Regions from separate parts of the Erwinia sp. Eh17-17 genome, predicted to be linked through region 4. Evidence: predicted binding sites of a transcription regulator. Region 4 holds the regulator's gene; each other region holds the start of a gene.
What was found. Region 4 encodes PurR, which represses purine synthesis genes. Its sites were predicted from a motif close to CANGCAAACGTTTGCNTG; they were not measured.
Positions count from the first base shown of each region.

Region 1: purL (phosphoribosylformylglycinamidine synthase) is a predicted target of PurR. The motif match lies at 2,311-2,328, and genes of this name have one in related genera.
Region 2: ABEH87_RS06940 (amino acid aminotransferase) is a predicted target of PurR. The motif match lies at 2,197-2,214, and genes of this name have one in related genera.
Region 3: ABEH87_RS14225 (NCS2 family permease) is a predicted target of PurR. The motif match lies at 2,061-2,078, and genes of this name have one in related genera.

Region 1 covers NZ_JBDFQT010000005.1:171,666-176,212, forward strand. The annotation lists gene purL (phosphoribosylformylglycinamidine synthase) at 1-2,222, opposite strand, end outside; gene mltF (membrane-bound lytic murein transglycosylase MltF) at 2,493-3,950, shown strand; gene tadA (tRNA adenosine(34) deaminase TadA) at 3,985-4,467, opposite strand; gene yfhb (phosphatidylglycerophosphatase C) at 4,515-4,547, opposite strand, start outside.
Region 2 covers NZ_JBDFQT010000002.1:326,086-330,632, reverse strand. The annotation lists gene ABEH87_RS06950 (YcbK family protein) at 1-216, shown strand, start outside; gene ABEH87_RS06945 (MBL fold metallo-hydrolase) at 259-888, shown strand; gene ABEH87_RS06940 (amino acid aminotransferase) at 941-2,131, opposite strand; gene ompC (porin OmpC) at 2,320-3,423, opposite strand; gene asnS (asparagine--tRNA ligase) at 3,724-4,547, opposite strand, start outside.
Region 3 covers NZ_JBDFQT010000004.1:389,057-393,603, forward strand. The annotation lists gene ABEH87_RS14220 (4'-phosphopantetheinyl transferase superfamily protein) at 1-621, shown strand, start outside; gene ABEH87_RS14225 (NCS2 family permease) at 663-1,976, opposite strand; gene yieH (6-phosphogluconate phosphatase) at 2,223-2,888, shown strand; gene ABEH87_RS14235 (MFS transporter) at 2,983-4,221, opposite strand; gene phoU (phosphate signaling complex protein PhoU) at 4,346-4,547, opposite strand, start outside.
Region 4 covers NZ_JBDFQT010000001.1:1,069,374-1,073,920, forward strand. The annotation lists gene ABEH87_RS04725 (Grx4 family monothiol glutaredoxin) at 1-93, opposite strand, end outside; gene ABEH87_RS04730 (NlpC/P60 family protein) at 477-1,358, shown strand; gene purR (HTH-type transcriptional repressor PurR) at 1,779-2,804, shown strand; gene punR (DNA-binding transcriptional activator PunR) at 2,801-3,733, opposite strand; gene punC (purine nucleoside transporter PunC) at 3,847-4,547, shown strand, end outside.

The DNA of each region.
Region 1 (4,547 bases), on a different contig from region 4:
GCCATCCAGTTTGCCGACAGCTTAATGCGCGTCAGCGGGCCAATCTCGGTGGCGGCAATGTTAGTGAGCGCCTCACCCACGGCCAGACGGCCGGAAGCGGCGAAGTCCAGCAGCGCAACGGGAGCACGTTCACCCAGAGCCATCGCTTCACCGTAGTAGCTGTCGAGGCTGGCGGTGGTCACCGCGCAGTTGGCGACCGGGATCTGCCACGGGCCGACCATCTGGTCACGGGCAACCATACCGGTTACCGAACGGTCACCGATGGTGATCAGGAAGGTTTTCTCTGCCACGGTCGGCAGGTGCAGCACACGGTGAACCGCATCCGCTACGGTGATCCCGTCACGCACCAGTGCATCCCCTTTGACTTGCAGCGTGACGACGTCGCGGGTCATTTTCGGGGTTTTACCCAGCAGCACGTCCAGCGGCATATCGATTGGCGTGTTGTCAAAATGGCTGTCGGACAGCGACAGATGCATCTCTTCGGTCGCTTCACCAATCACCGCATACGGTGCGCGTTCACGCTGACACAGCGCATCGAACAGCGCCAGGCTGTCCGGGGACACCGCCAGCACATAACGCTCCTGCGATTCGTTACACCACACTTCCAGCGGGCTCATGCCCGGCTCGTCGTTGAGAATGTCGCGCAGATTGAAGCGCCCGCCGCGTTCGCCGTCGCTCACCAGTTCCGGCATGGCGTTGGACAGGCCGCCCGCGCCGACGTCGTGGATAAACAGAATCGGGTTCGCTTCACCGAGCTGCCAGCAGCGGTCGATCACTTCCTGACAGCGGCGCTCCATTTCCGGGTTGTCGCGCTGTACGGAAGCAAAATCAAGGTCAGCATCAGACTGGCCGGAGGCCATTGAAGAGGCCGCACCGCCGCCCAGGCCGATGTTCATCGCCGGGCCACCCAGGACGATCAGTTTGGCACCCACGGTGATTTCACCTTTCTGCACGTGGTCAGCACGGATATTACCGATACCGCCCGCCAGCATGATCGGTTTGTGGTAGCCGCGCAGCTCTTCGCCATTGTGGCTGTTAACGCGCTCTTCGTAAGTGCGGAAGTAGCCGTTCAGCGCCGGGCGACCAAATTCGTTGTTAAACGCCGCGCCGCCCAACGGGCCTTCGGTCATGATATCCAGTGCGGTAACAATGCGATCCGGCTTGCCGAAATCTTCTTCCCACGGCTGTTCAAAGCCCGGAATGCGCAGGTTGGAAACCGAGAAACCGACCAGACCCGCTTTAGGTTTGGCCCCGCGCCCGGTGGCACCTTCATCACGGATTTCGCCGCCGGAACCGGTCGCGGCTCCCGGCCACGGAGAAATCGCGGTCGGGTGGTTATGGGTTTCCACTTTCATCAGAATATGTGCGTCTTCCTGATGGAAATCATAGTTGCCCTGCGGATCGGCGTAGAAGCGCCCGACCTGAGAACCTTCCATCACCGCCGCATTGTCTTTGTAGGCAGACAATACGTGGTCGGGGGTCTTCTCGAAGGTATTTTTGATCATTTTGAACAGCGATTTCGGCTGAACCTGGCCGTCGATCACCCAGTCGGCGTTGAAGATTTTGTGACGGCAGTGCTCAGAGTTGGCCTGAGCAAACATGTAGAGTTCAATATCGTTCGGGTTGCGCCCCAGTTTTTCAAACGCCGCCTGCAGGTAGTCGATTTCATCATCGGCCAGTGCCAGGCCAAGTTTGATGTTGGCCTGAACCAGCGCGTTGCGCCCTTCACCCAGCACATCGACGCTTTGCACGGGCGCAGGCTGATGCTGAGCAAACAGTGCTTCCGCCTGGTTCATGTCGGTAAACACGGTTTCCATCATGCGGTCATGCAGCAGAGCGGCCAGCGCCCCCCACTGTGCGTCGGTCAGCTGCGGTGCCTGCACGTAGAAGGCCAGGCCGCGCTCAAGACGCAGAACCTGCGGCAGGGAGCAGTTATGGGCGATATCTGTCGCTTTAGAAGACCACGGTGAAATCGTGCCGGGACGCGGCGTCACCAGCAGGAGGCGGCCTTGCGGGGTGTGTTCCGCGAGAGAGGGACCGTATTTCAGCAGGCGTTGCAGGCGGGATTTCTCATCCCCGGTAAGCGGCGCGCTGACATCAGCGAAATGGACGTACTCAGCGTAAATGTCACTCACCGGCAGGTGAGCATCCTGAAAGCGGGCCAGCAATTTGTTAATACGAAATGCCGACAGAGCGGGCGAACCACGCAGAATTTCCATCATTAAAGATCTCTCGTCTCGAAGCGCCGGGCGACGCTTCATTGGGCGCAACAGGGGAAAACGGGCGGTATTATAGTGAATCCGCACCCGTTACGAAACCGTTTGCGCAGATTTAATCGCGATAAGGAATTGCCTGAAAAACGCACAAAACAGGTGGATTTCAGTTGCGGAGCTGCGCGGAGTTGCGCAGAATGCCCCACGCTCAGGACCAATTATAGATCACAAATACTGCCATAGAAGACAGATACCTGAGAATCACCGAGAGATAACTATTTGAAACGCTTTAAATTTAATTATCTTCTGGTCGGGTTGATCACCGTGCTTCTTGCGCTGGCACTGTGGCCCTCGATCCCGTGGTACGGCGGTTCGACCGACCGTATTGCACAGATAAAATCACGGGGAGTGCTGCGCATCAGCACCATAAACTCTCCGCTGACTTACTACACCGTCAATCATTTACCAGCGGGGATGGACTATGAGCTGGCGAAACGCTTCGCCCGTTATCTGGGGGTCAGGCTGGAAGTCACCGTGCGCCCGAACCTTGGCGACCTTTTTGACGACCTGGAAGACGATAAAGCCGATCTGCTGGCGGCAGGCTTAATCTACAACAATGAACGGCTCACGCGTTTTCGTGCCGGTCCCTCTTATTATTCGGTTTCCCAACAGCTGGTTTATCGCATTGGTTCGCCACGGCCAAAAAATCTGGGCGATCTGAAGGGGCGTCTGACGGCGGCCTCAGGCTCGGCCTATCTATCGACTCTGCGTAACGTGAAAGCGCAACAGTACCCTGACCTCGACTGGGCGATTTCAACTGACCAGACGCCTCAGGGCCTGCTGGAGGCCGTGGCTGACGGCAAGCTCGACTATACCGTGGGCGATTCTGTCACTATTGCCTTAATGCAACGCATTCATCCGCAGCTGGCGGTGGCATTTGATATCACTGATGAAGAGCCGGTCACCTGGTATATCCAGCAGGAGCAGGACGACAGCATGAATGCGGCGCTGCTCGACTTCTTCAACCAGATGGGTGAGGAGGGAGCCATGGCGCGACTGGATGAGAAGTATCTAGGCCACGTCGGCACCTTTGACTACGTTGATACCCGAACCTTCCTGCGCGCCATCGACGCGACCCTGCCGGATATTAAGCCCTTATTCGAAAAATATGCCCGGAACATAGACTGGCGCCTGCTGGCCGCCATCTCTTATCAGGAATCACACTGGAACCCCCAGGCCACGTCGCCCACCGGGGTACGCGGCATGATGATGCTGACGCGTAACACCGCCGACAGCGTCAACGTGACCGACCGTACTGACCCCGAACAGAGTATTCGCGGCGGTAGTGAGTACCTGGTGCGCATGATGGAAAAAGTACCGCCGACCATCCCCGAAGACGAACGCATCTGGTTTGCGCTGGCCGCCTATAACATGGGGTATGCCCATATGCTTGATGCCCGCAAGCTGACGGAAAAACAGAAGGCTAATCCGGATAGCTGGGCTGACGTAAAAGTCCGGCTGCCGATGCTCAGTCAGAAACGTTACTACAGCCAGACTAATTACGGTTACGCGCGCGGCCACGAGGCCTATGCCTATGTGGAAAACATCCGTAAGTATGAGATAAGCCTGGTAGGTTATTTGCAGGATCAGGAAAGGAAGCAGGCGCAGCAAGCCGCGATGGAAGCCGAACTGGGTAGCGGCTACCCCACTGTGGAAGCGAAAGTCGCGTTAAACTGATCGGCGTGGTAAACCGGCGGGCCGGAAAAGAGCATCAGCCCCTGCGCTGCGCTTTCTTTTCGGCGCGGCGCTGACGGAAGAAGTCGCTCAACAGCGCGGCACACTCTTCCGCCAGCACACCCTGTTCAGTCTTCACCTGATGATTCATTCCCGGATGCCCCAGCACATCAAGCAGCGAACCCGCTGCCCCGGTTTTCGCATCGCGCGCACCAAAGACCAGACGACCGACGCGGCCGTGCACCATCGCACCGGCACACATGATGCAGGGCTCCAGCGTGACATACAGCGTGGTGTTCAGCAGACGGTAATTCTCAATCACTTTCCCGCCCTGACGTAGCGCCATCATCTCAGCGTGCGCCGTCGGGTCATGGTGACCGATCGGGCGGTTCCAGCCTTCGCCAATGACCCGCCCTTCGTGCACCAGCACGGCACCGACCGGCACTTCGCCCTCTTCCCAGGCGCGCTTAGCCAGTTGAAGCGCATGGCGCATCCAGAATTCATCGTTATTGTCAGTCACCTGCATCTCCAGCAAAAAAAGCGCGACATTATATCTTTAATTGCCGCTTATTCCAGTTGCTGTAGCTCACCCACCGGGGT
Region 2 (4,547 bases), on a different contig from region 4:
CGTTCACTCGGAACCAATAATTCGTTGCGTTCGCACACCAGAGGCGTGGCTAAACACAGCTACCATACCCTGGGGCAGGCGATGGATTTCCATATTGAAGGGATTTCGTTAAGCAATGTTCGCAAAGCCGCGCTTTCACTGCGGGCGGGTGGTGTAGGATACTATCCGAGTAGTAACTTTGTGCATATTGATACCGGGCCGGTTCGGCACTGGTAAAACGAAATCCCGGCTCCTTATGGTGTCCGGTAACGGAGTATTATGGATTATCATCTTATCCCGGTCACTGCGTTCGCCCAGAACTGTTCGGTGATCTGGTGTACTGAAACCCGTGAGGCCGCTCTGGTCGATCCGGGAGGCGATGCAGAAAAAATTAAGCGTGAAGTCACTGCGCTGGGCGTGACGCTCACGCAAATTCTGCTGACGCACGGTCACCTTGACCATGTTGGTGCCGCTGCAGAACTCGCCGCGCACTATGCCATTCCTGTTACAGGCCCACATAAAGCAGATAAATTCTGGCTGGAAGGTTTACCGATGCAAAGCCAGATGTTTGGTTTTGATGAGTGCCCGCCGCTGGAGCCTGACCGCTGGCTGGAAGAGGGGGAAACCGTTCAGGTAGGGCAGACGTCTCTGGAAGTGTTGCTGTGTCCGGGGCATACGCCGGGCCATATCGTATTTTTTGACCGTGCCGGCCGCCTGCTGGTGTCAGGGGACGTGATTTTCAACGGTGGCGTGGGGCGCTCTGACTTTCCTCAGGGCAGCCACAGTGACCTGATCGCTTCAATTCACAATGAGCTGCTGCCGCTGGGCGATGACGTGACCTTTATTCCGGGACATGGCCCGATGTCTACGCTGGGTCGCGAACGTATCAGTAATCCGTTCCTGCAGTAGACACAAAAAAGGGTGACCGGCAAAACGGTCACCCTTTTTGCACTTCCCCTTGTTACAGCACCGCGACGATGGCTTCACACAGCGGGGACATGTTGTCCGGGGTCATCCCTGCCACGTTGACTCGCCCGGAGTTCACCGCATAAACGCCAAACTCATCACGCAGACGCACAACCTGATCTTTCGTCAGACCGCTGAATGAGAACATGCCGTTCTGACTGATGATAAAGCTGAAATCACCTTTCGCCCCTTTCTCCTGTAGCGTGTTCACAAACAGCTGACGCATACGCTGAATACGTTCACGCATGCTGGTCAACTCCTGCTCCCACAGCGCGCGCAGATCCTTGTTGCCGAGAATCGTTGCCACCACCGCTGCACCGTGGGCGGGTGGGTTAGAGTAGTTGGCACGAATGGTCGCTTTGACCTGGCTGAATGCGGTATCTACCACGGTGGCATCAGCGGCGACGAGGGTAAAGGCACCCACGCGCTCGTTATACAGGCCGAAGTTCTTCGAGTAAGAGCTGCAGACAATCAGTTCCTGATGGCTGGCGGCGAAAGCGCGCAGGCCTTCAGCATCTTCTTCCAGACCACGAGCGAAGCCCTGATAGGCAAAGTCAAACAGCGGCAGCCAGCCTTTCGCCAGCGACAGCTCAGCCAGCTGTGACCACTGGGCAGCCGTTGGGTCAATGCCGGTCGGGTTGTGGCAGCAGCCGTGGAACAGCACGATGTCACCCGCCTGCGCGGCGTTCAGGCTGCTCAGCAGCCCGTCAAAGTCCAGCGTGTGCCGGGCGGCATCGTAGTAGTCGTATTCACACACTTCCAGACCGGCAGCGGCAAACACATTCTTGTGGTTTGGCCAGCTTGGATTGCTGACCCAGATGCGTTTTGCACTGGTCTGCGTGGCAATAAAGTCGGCGGCGACGCGCAGTGCGCCGGTTCCACCTGGGGTCTGAGCCGTACGCGCACGCTGGCTGCTGATCAGGGTGCTATCCGCCCCGAACAGCAGTTCCTGGGTACAGCGCCCAAAGTCGGCGATGCCGTCGATGCTCAGGTAATTTTTGGTGGTTTCGTTTTCCAGCAGATACTGCTCAGCCTTTTTTACGCTGGTCAGTACCGGCGTTTTGCCGGTTTCATCTTTATACACGCCAATACCGAGGTTGATCTTATTTTGGCGGTCATCAGCGCGGAACAGGTCGGCTAAACCAAGAATAGGGTCGGCGGGTGCAGCTGCAATACGTTCAAACATAGTCGAAGTCCGTTAGCTTAATTTAAAGCGAAGTGAGGACTCAGGTTAACGCCAGAATCGGTAAATTACCAACCGTTTGCGTCAAAAAAACAGCAGAAAGGGATGTGAGAACGGAGAAAAACAAAAACGGGGCCGAAGCCCCGTTTGATGCACTGTTAATCGCGACCTTAGCCGCGACTAAGTGGCAATTAGAACTGGTATACCAGGCCAACACCTACAACGTCGTCGGTGCCCACACCCAGGTTACGGGTAGCATCGTTTTCGTCGATCAGGTTGATTTTATAGTCAACGTAGGTAGACATGTTTTTGTTGAAGTAGTAGTAAGAGCCTACTGACACGTATTTGTACAGATCTACGTCGCCAATGCCTTCAACATCTTTCGCTTTATCCTGCACGTATGCCAGGGATGGACGCAGACCGAAGTCGAACTGGTACTGAGCTACTGCTTCAAATTTCTGCTCTTTGTTTACTGTACCATCAGCAGCTACACCGTTAACAGTGCCAGAGATGTAGGTCGCGTTACGCGTTTCGCCGTACATCGCTGCCAGGTAAACATTGTTGGCATCGTATTTAACTGCAGTAGACCATGTTTCTGCTGATTTTCCACCGTTGGCGAAAGTTGCAGCTTCCTGGTTATTAGTACGGTCAGATTTGGTGTAAGCAGCAGTCACACCCACGCCGATTGGAGAGGTATAAGTTACAGAAGAACCCCAGCCGTCGCCGTTCGCTTGCTTGATACCACGACCGGTTGCGTTGTCTTCGTTTTTACCCTGGTATTGCAGAGCAAAGTCCAGGCCATCAACCAGACCGAAGAAGTTGGTGTTACGGTAAGTTGCCAGACCGTTAGAACGACCAACCATGAAGTTATCAGAGTTACCAGTATCACCACCGAATACTGGCAGAACGTCGGTCCATGCCAGTGGGTCGTAACCTACACCGTAGTTACGGCCGTAGTCGAATGAGCCGAACTCAGCAAATTTCAGACCTGCAAAGCCAACACGAGTTTTAGAACCTGTAGTACCTTCAGATTCAGCAACGTTCGCCTGGATGTTATATTCCCACTGGCCGTAACCGGTCAGCTGGTCGTTAATCTGGGTTTCGCCTTTAAAGCCGAAACGGACATAAGAAGCATCACCGTCATCGCCAGCGCTGTCAGAGAAGGTGTGACGCGCATCAACTTTACCGTACAGGTCCAGTTTGTTGCCATCTTTGTTATAGATTTCTGCTGCGTTAGCGGCACCAGCGGCCAACAGTGCTGGGATCACTACTGCAAGAATGTTGCGCTTCATCATTTTTTTATTACCCTCATTGGAGTTATTTGGACACCTGCCACTGCCGTCAATAATTCTTTACAGAACTACGATGAGAGTTTGGTGTCTTCCTGTGTCTGCACGCATCTTTCCATTCACAGCCTGGTTAATCTACCTCGAAAATGCTACCAATCTCTTATTCTGGTAACAAGAGGAAAATATGTATTACAAAATGTAAAAATTACGGAACTTTGTGAACTAACTCTAAATTTACAAAAATAAAAAAAGGCCAGCGAGGCTGACCTTAGTATATATATGAATTTCTTATATTTAATGCAGAAATCAGAACGTCGCGTTGCGTGGAGTGCGCGGGAAGGCGATAACATCTCTTACATTTTGTACGCCAGTGACATAGGCGATTAATCGTTCGAAACCTAAACCGAAACCTGAGTGAGGCACTGTGCCGTAGCGACGCAGGTCGCGATACCACCAGTAATCCTCTTTATTCAGGCCCATCTCGGCCAGGCGTGCATCGAGCACATCCAGACGCTCTTCACGCTGGGAACCACCAATGATTTCACCAATACCCGGAGCCAGAACATCCATGGCCGCCACAGTTTTACCATCGTCGTTCAGGCGCATATAAAACGCTTTGATGTCTTTCGGGTAGTTCTTGACCACCACCGGCGCTTTAAAGTGTTTCTCTGCCAGGTAGCGCTCGTGCTCGGAAGACAGGTCGATGCCCCAGGACACCGGGTTTTCGAACGTCTGGCCCGAGGCCAGCAGGATTTCAACGGCTTCGGTGTAATCAACCTGGGCGAAATCGGTCGTCACAAAACGCTCCAGGCGCGAGATGGCTTCTTTATCTACGCGCTCGGCGAAGAAGGCCATATCATCCGCGCGCTCTTCCAGCACCGCTTTAAACACGTACTTCAGCATCGCTTCTGCCAGAGCGGCGTTATCTTCCAGGTCGGCAAACGCCACTTCCGGCTCCAGCATCCAGAACTCTGCCAGATGGCGGCTGGTGTGGGAGTTCTCTGCACGGAAGGTCGGGCCGAAGGTATAAATTTTGGAAATTGCGCTGGCGTAGGTTTCGCCGTTCAGCTGACCGGATACGGTGAGGAACGCTTCTTTACCGAAGAAGTCTTCATCATAATTGACTTTGC
Region 3 (4,547 bases), on a different contig from region 4:
GCCCGCACCCTGCTCGCAGAACTGATGCTGCGCGTATACGGGATGCCAACGCTGCCCGAAGTGATCACCACCGCCAGCGGACGCCCCTGCTTTGCTGACCCTGACCTCCCTGATTTCAGCTTTGCCTATGCCGGTAGCATGGTCGGCGTGGTGTTAGCCGAAGAAGGAGGCCGCGCCGGGCTGGATATGGAGATCATTCGTGCGCACAGTCGCCAGACGCTGGAACATCATTTCGAGTGTCTGTCTTCAGCAGAGAAAGCATGGATTAACGCACAAAATGATGCTGTCGAAGCCTCAACCCAGATCTGGACGCTGCGCCAGAGTATTCTCAAGCTAACGGGGGAAGGGGCTGACGGAATGAACTCGCTACAGCTGCACCCGGCATCAGGCCGTCTGCGCTCGGTGAGCTGGCCAGATATTCAGGCACTGTGCGACGTTGAGCCTTTGCTGGTCTGGTCCTGTGCGCTGTCGCCGGGCACTGACAGACTGCGCTTGTGGGAATACAACGGTGATGATGGATGGGAGTCACTCGGGGATTTTAATGTCCATGCCCACAATCTGGGGCCACGAACGTTACGTCTCACCAGCCTGCCAGCAGAAAAAACGCAGTATTACTCCTGAACGGATAATACGGGTGGCGTTACCACCACCCGGCAGCGGAATTAATGCGCGTCAACAAACGCAATTTTCAGTACGAACAACAGCGCAACCACCACGACACACGGGCTGATTTCACGCCAGCGTCCGGTACCCAGCTTCATCACGCAGTAAGAAATGAAGCCCAGCGCGATCCCTTCAGTAATTGAGAAACTGAACGGCATCATTGCCGCAGTGACAAACGCCGGAACTGCTTCGGTCAGATCATCCCACTTCACGCGAGACAGGCTGGACGTCATCAGCACGCCGACATAGATCAGCGCGCCTGCGGCTGCATACGCCGGAACCATGCCCGCCAGAGGCGACAGGAACATCACCAGCAGGAACAGGACACCCGTCACTACCGCCATCAGGCCAGTACGCCCGCCAACGGACACGCCAGACGAACTTTCGATGTAGGCGGTCACGGAAGAGGTGCCGATAAAGGAACCGGCAACGGAGCTGATGCTGTCAACGTAAAGCGCCTGCTTCATCCGCGGGAATTTGCCCTTCTCGTCGGTCAGACCGGCTTTATCCGTCACGCCGATTAACGTCCCGGAGGAGTCAAACAGGTTCACCAGCATAAAGGAGAAGATAATCCCGGCCATCCCGATATTCAGTGAATCCTTCAGGTTAACCTGCCCCAGTACGGAGGTCACCGCAGGAGGCGCCGAGAAGATGCCGGTGTATTTCACATCACCAATCGCCAGGCCAATCCCGGTCGTGACGACAATCGATACCAGCACCGCCGCATGAATATTGCGTGAGGCCAGGATAGCGATAATAAAGAAGCCTAACGCCCCCAGCAGCACACTGTGCGAGGTGAGGTTACCCACGGTCACCAGCGTCGCTTCATTGGCGACAATGATGCCTGCATTTTTCAGCCCCATCATGGCGATAAACAAGCCAATACCGGCGGTGATGCCCACGCGCAGGCTGAGCGGAATATTGGCAATCATCCAGTAACGCACGCGGAAAATGGTCAGCAGCAGCAGGCCTACCGCGCCCCAGAAGATAGCCCCCATCCCGATCTGCCAGGAAATCCCCATCGCGCCGACCACCACAAAGGCGAAGAAGGCGTTCAGGCCCATGGCCGGTGCCAGTGCCACCGGCAGGTTTGCCACCAGCCCCATCAGAATACTGCCAAAGGCAGCAATCAGGCAGGTGGTGACAAACACCGCCTGCGTATCCATACCCGCCACGCCCAGGATTTGCGGGTTAACAAAAACGATATAGACCATCGTCAGGAAGGTGGTGAAACCAGCAATCACCTCAGTACGGACGGTGGTACCATGCTCCTGCAATTTAAAAATCCGTTGTAACAGACCGGGATTCGTCATTATGTGTTTCCAGAACGGAGAAAAAGTTGTCGGCGGTTATCCTACCCCAAAATTCAGATTTTGGGATATTGATCACCCGGTTTTTTCGCAACCGATTGCGCTGTTTTTACCGACATATCACTACCGCTAACAGTCACTGACACGATTCTCTCTGAAAAACGGGGCCCTGAACTGTCAATGGTCGAAATCTCTCCCGGCTTCACGTTACTATCCACACTCAGCCCATGCAGACTTAAAGGAAGCAGGATGTCAGTAGCGTGCATTTTTTTCGATTGTGACGGAACACTGGTGGACAGTGAAATGCTCTGTACCCAGGCTTACGTCAATACGTTTGCGGAGTTTGGTGCCACATTGTCGTTGCAGGAGATGTTCGAGAAGTACAAAGGGGTCAAACTGTACGACATCATTTCTGATGTTTGCCAGCAGCACGGGATCGCTGTCCCGGTTGACGTGCTGGAACCCGCGTATCGCCGGGAAGTCGCACGTCTGTTTGAGCGGGAGCTCAAACCCATCGCCGGTGCAAAGGCATTACTGGAAAAAGTCAGCGTACCGATGTGCGTTGTCTCTAACGGTACCGTGCCCAAAATGCAGCATTCACTCGGTCTGACGGAGATGCTGCCCTTCTTCGGCGATCGTCTGTACAGCGGCTACGACATCGGGCACTGGAAGCCCGAACCTGAACTCCTGCATCACGCTGCAGTGCAGATGGGTGTCCCCGTTGAGCGCTGTATCCTTGTGGATGATTCTGAAGCGGGTGCCATGGCCGGTATCGCTGCCGGTATCCCGGTCTTCTATTACTGCGTGGATGCTCATAACCCGACCATCGACCATCCGCTGGTCACCGTATTTAACGATATGGCGCAACTGCCTGAGCTGTGGCGTGATAAAGGCTGGCAGTTAACACGGCGATAAAACGGAACGATTCATCGGGCCAGACATGCCTGACCCCTGCGATGGGATAAGCGGACCGATCCCGGGTTGGGCATGGCGCCCAACCCGCCTGTGTTTAGCCAATCGCGCCCAGCACGTCCTCATTGCCCTGCTTTTTCGGCAGCAGGAACAGCGTCGCAAGAATATCCAGCAGGTAAATCAGTGCCAGTATTGTAATCGCGGCAGCAAAAGACCACTGGCTGACCAGCAGGCCAATCACCAGCGGGCCAAAACCGCCCACACCACGACCGAGGTTAAACAGAACGTTCTGCGCAGTAGCCCGCACTTTTACCGGGTAGGTGTCTGAGATCAGGGCACCGTAGCCGCCAATCATCCCGTTAACAAACATTCCCATCAGTGCGCCGGTGAACAGCATGATGGTCGGATCGCGCAGCTGGGCATAGACCACTACCATCACCACGGCACCCACCTGGTAGATAAGGAATATTTTCCAGCGCGCAAAGCGATCCGCCAGCAGGCCAAACAGCCAGATGCCGAACGTCATCCCCACGACCGTGACCGCCGTCCACATTCCGGATTTGGTCAGCGAGAAACCGAAGTTGGAAGAGAGGTAGCTCGGCATCCAGATCATCAGGCCGTAATAGCCGAAATTCTGCACCGAACAGAGGATGAAGATGCCAATACTGGCTTTGGTGGTTGCCGCGTCGGCAAACAGCAGCTTAATGCGCGCACGAAACGACAGCCCCTGGTTGACGTCCACATGTTCGGTAAACGCTTCCGGTTCGCCCATCCCGCGGCGGATGGCGAACGACGCCAGCGCGGGCAGCAATCCGACAAGAAACATGCCGCGCCAGCCGATGATATTCAGCAGGAAAGGGGTGATAAACGCGGCCAGCAGTACGCCCAGCTGCCAGCCCATGCCGACCCACGCCGACGCACGGTTGCGCTTGTTGGCAGGCCATGCTTCCGCAATCAGCGCCATGCCAATGCCGAACTCACCGCCCAGCCCCATGCCGGCGAGCGTGCGGTAAGCCAGTAAATCCCAGTACCCCTGCGCCACGGCACACAGTCCGGTAAATACCGAGAACATCAGAATGGTGAAGGTCAGTACGCGAATACGCCCGAGACGGTCACTGATATGACCGAAAATAATACCGCCCAGTACGGCACCAATTAATGTCCAGGTGACCAGAGAACCGGCCTGCGAGGGGCTGAGTGCCAGAGACAGGCTGATGGCCGGCAGCATAAAGCCGAGGATCAACAGATCAAAGCCGTCCATCGCATAGCCGCTGACCGCAGCGACCATCGCTTTACCAGGCGTGACGCTACGCCTGTCCGGTGGGGAAGTTGACATGGTTTTCTGACCTTTTTCATTGGAATTTGGCCGCAAGTATAAGTAGGAGCGGGGGCGGTATCCAGACGAAAAAGTGATGGGAGGGCAGTAAGGCGTGCCGGGGGATGGCACGCCTGAGCAGAAACTACGCCGGGTTATTGCTGCCCGTATCGTCGCCGGTCAGCAGCTTATCCAGCTGATCGCCGCCCACATGGCGGAAATCCTGACCTTTCACGAAGTAGAAGATAATTTCGCAGATGTTCTGGCAGCGGTCACCAATACGTTCGATGGCGCGGGCGCAGAACAGGGCGGTCAGCACGCTTGGGATCGTGCGCGGGTCTTCCATC
Region 4 (4,547 bases):
GAAACCGCAGCTTGGCAGTTTCGGTGACCCTTTCATGTACAGCAGAATGGGATTTTCAGCGATCTGGCGTTCAATTTTTTCAACAGTGCTCATAACTTCTTCCTCAATACGAAACGTCGTGTATAGGCTGGGCGCAGCCTCTTATTGTAGCGATTCTGCGGTTGCGATGAAAATGACATTTTCACACGAAAAAATGACCTCAACGGACCTTGCGCGCAGACAATAAATCTAAAATAACATTTTCTTGTCGTCGCCGCTGCACCGGATATTTCCCAAAGGGATTGAGCTGCTGAGTTAACCACCTGATTGTGTTCAATTTAACATCGTTTACTTGATCTGTATTATTGAAACAAAAAAGACCTAACCGTTTATTAAGAAGTTAGATTAGAATCGAGCTAACCTTCTGCCTGAGCGCAGAAATCTCTTTTCTGAATGTGCTGCCCTGTTTTGCAGCGCACAAACTGTTAATGGGAACAATGCGTTTACTCATCACGCTCTGCATACTGGCTTTCACCCAGTTGTTCTTCAATATGGCGCACGCATCGCCACATACCCCTATTAATGCCAATCAGCAAAAGGCTGACGGTAACACGGCACGCGAAGATGAACGCCGTAAGCGCCGCCCGGTAAAAACCACCGCCACCAAAAAAGTAAAAACTCCGGCGACTAAAAAAGCCAGGGAAGCGGCGCTGCCCGTTAAAAGAGAATCGACTAAAGCGGCACGTGTGGCTCAGGCCAAAAAGACCCTTCTTAAAGAAAAAAAGAAAACCACTGCCGAGCCCCTGCGCACTGCGAAATTAAGCAAAAAATCACTGAGCAAAAAAATCGCCGCCAGTAAGAAAGCGGAGAAAAAACACTATGGTCGTCAGCGCGCAACGGCCAAAGGCACAGTACGTGAGAATGACGAGCTGACAGCACCGCTGAAGCTGAGCAAAGCGCACCGTGCGCGTTATCAGAAAGCTCGTGAAACGGCGATGAACAAGTTAATGGGTCAGTTAGGTAAGCCCTATCAGTGGGGCGGAACCTCACCCAAAACCGGCTTCGACTGCAGTGGCCTGGTATGGTACGCCTACAAAGATCTGGTGAAATTTAAGATCCCACGCACAGCTAATGAAATGTATCACCTGCGCGATGCCGCTTCGATTAAGCGCGACCAGTTAGAGAAAGGCGACCTGGTATTCTTCAGAATTAACGGTCGTGGCACAGCAGACCACGTGGGTGTTTATCTTGGCGGGGGGAAATTTATTCAGTCACCGCGCACCGGTAAAGATATTCAGGTTAGTGCGCTGAGTGAAGACTACTGGCAGGAACATTACATTGGCGCGCGCAGGGTAATGACGCCTAAAACCATTCGCTAAACGGGAAGGGTTACCCCCTCCCGTGCAGCACATGCTTAATGCATGACAGCCGTAAAACTGAACGCCATAATCAATAGCAGTGAACCCACCACCGCCAGCGCTGTCATTTTCATATCAGTATTCATTTTCTCTCCTTAATAACCTTGTCATTAGTAAGCCTACAGATTTTCCCACAGTTACCCGTAAAAATCTCGTTTTCTGCGCGCAGCCTTGTTAGAATTCTCTCCTTGCGTTGCGCAACAGGCAGCGCAAACCGTTTTAGTCAGCACTGCATGTCACTCTACGGACGATTCATCCCCTTCCCGACCCTTTGAGACAGCACCCAAAATGACTCTTGTCGGGCAGGAATAGCTGTATCCAGGCAAACGTTTAACCAACTAGTTATCAAGTTGTTACGATAACACCAGGAGTACGATTTTAATGGCAACAATTAAGGATGTGGCAAAGCGCGCCGGCGTGTCCACCACCACCGTGTCGCACGTGATCAATAAAACGCGCTTTGTGGCCGAAGAGACGCGAGAAGCGGTGTGGGTGGCCATCAAAGAATTGCATTATTCTCCCAGCGCCGTGGCCCGCAGTCTTAAGGTCAACCACACCAAAACCATTGGCCTGTTGGCAACTTCCAGTGAAGCGCCCTACTTTGCCGAGATCATTGAAGCCGTGGAAAACCGCTGCTTCGCTCAAGGCTATACGCTGATTCTGGGCAATGCGCACAATGACCTGCAAAAACAGCAGGCATATCTGTCAATGATGGCGCAGAAGCGCGTTGATGGGCTGCTGGTGATGTGCTCTGAATATCCGGACACCTTGATAGCCATGCTGGAAGAGAACCGCAACATCCCGATGGTGGTGATGGACTGGAATGAGTCGCGCGGCGATTTTACCGATACCGTGCTGGATAATGCCTTTGAAGGCGGCTATCTGGCTGGCCGCTATCTGATTGAACGCGGGCACCGGGATATCGGTGCTATCCCCGGTCAGCTGGAGCGCAATACCGGCGGCGGCCGCCACGCTGGCTTTCTGAAAGCGCTGGCAGAAGCCGGGATCACTCTGCGCGAAGAGTGGCTGGTGCAGGGCGACTTCGAACCGGAGTCAGGCTATCGCGCTATGCAGCAGATTTTGTCGCAGAAACAGCGTCCAACGGCGATCTTCTGCGGCGGCGATATTATGGCGATGGGGGCGATTTGCGCCGCCGACGAGATGGGATTGCGCGTCCCGCAGGACATTTCGGTGATCGGTTATGATAACGTGCGCAACGCCCGTTACTTCACCCCGGCGCTGACTACGGTACATCAGCCGAAAGAGCGCCTGGGTGAAACCGCCTTTGACATGCTGCTGGACCGCATCACCAGTAAACGCGAAGAGCAGCAGACCATCGAGGTTCATCCCTCACTGATTGAACGCCGCTCGGTGGCAGATGGTCCTTTCCGCGACTATCGCCGTTAAGCGCTGACCGGCTGCGGGTCGGGCTGCTCACTCAGCCATTCGGCGTTCAGCGTCTCGGTGCTGCCCAGGTATTCCAGCAGCCAGTTCAGCGCCGGAGAGGCGCTCTGCTCTGACCAGCTCAGGTAGCAGGGACTGTCGGGAAAAGGCGATGCCAGCGTCAGCTCAGCCAGTTCCTGCTGTTGTAATCCCGGCTGGGCGTAATGGCCCGGCACCATCCCGACACAGAGCCCGGCGCGCAGGCAGTCAAACGCGCTGTCCCAGTCAGGCACCACCAGCCGCCGCTGATTATCCAGCGTCCAGGTGGTACGCTTCGGCAGTGCTCGTGACGTATCTTCCAGCACCAGCGAGGGCCATTCGCGGATCAGGGCTTCGCTCAGCGCACCGCGGTGACCAAGCAGCGGATGTTGTGCCTGCACCACACAGCGCCAGTTCAGGCTACCCATATCACGAAAAGCAAAGCGCCCTCTCACCGGTATCGCCTGGGTGGCGCCAATCGCCACGTCCACACGGCCATCGGCCAGCGCATCCCACACGCCGTTGAACACTTCCGGCATGATATGGAGTTCCATATCGGGAAAATGCCGGTAAAAATCGACCACCAGCTGCCGGGTACGTGCCGGCCGCACGATCCTGTCTACCGCAATATTAATCTGCCCGCGCCAGCCATTGGCCACCTGCTGACAGCGCGTACGGGTGGCAAGCATTTTTTTGATAACAGCGCGCCCTTCTTCACTGAAAACGCGGCCAGCCTCCGTCAGCACCACATCCCGGTGACGACGCTCAAAGAGGCTGACCGCCAGCCACTCTTCCAGCTGGCGTACGGTGTAACTCACCGCGGAAGGTACGCGATGAAGCTCTGCAGCTGCCGCAGTAAAACTGCCGGTTCTGGCGACCGCATCGACCACTTCAAGAGAATATTCAGACCACATAACCTGCCTTCAAATTTTTTCAACGCAATACACGAATAATAGCGTTTCACAGCGCAGTGAACACGCGATTACACTGCGCGGGTGAAAAAATTGTCTAATAAGAGTTAAAAATCATGCGTTCCAAAGGTTTTATGCTTTACCTGGCGCTACTCAGCATGCTGGGTTTCCTTGCTACCGATATGTACCTTCCTGCATTTGGCGTCATGCAACAGGACCTGCAGACTGAAGCCGGGGCGATCAGCGCCAGCCTGAGTATCTTTCTCGCCGGTTTTGCCTGCGCCCAGTTAGTCTGGGGGCCGCTCTCCGACCGTATTGGGCGTAAACCGGTGCTGGTTATGGGCCTTAGCCTGTTTGCCATTGGCTGCGCGGCGATGCTGTGGGTCGAGTCAGCCCCCTGGCTGCTGGCCCTGCGCTTTGTTCAGGCCGTGGGCGTCTGTGCCGCTGCCGTAAGCTGGCAGGCGCTGGTCGTTGACCGCTACAGCGGTCCTCAGGCGAACCGCGTCTTTGCCACGATTATGCCGCTGGTCGCCCTTTCTCCGGCCCTGGCCCCGCTGCTGGGTGCCTGGCTGCTGCAGCATTTCTCCTGGCGTTCTATTTTCGTCGCGCTTTTGCTGATCAGCGTGATGCTGCTGATCCCGACCCTGCGCCTGCCTTCACGTACCCCGCAGACAAAAGAGACGGTAAAAACACCGGCACCGGGCTTTTTCTCGCTGCTCAAGTCACCGGTTTACAGCGGCAACGTGGCTATCTATGCCGCCTGCTCCGCCAGCTTCTTTGCCTGGTTAACGGGATCCCCGTTTATTCTGGGGCGCTT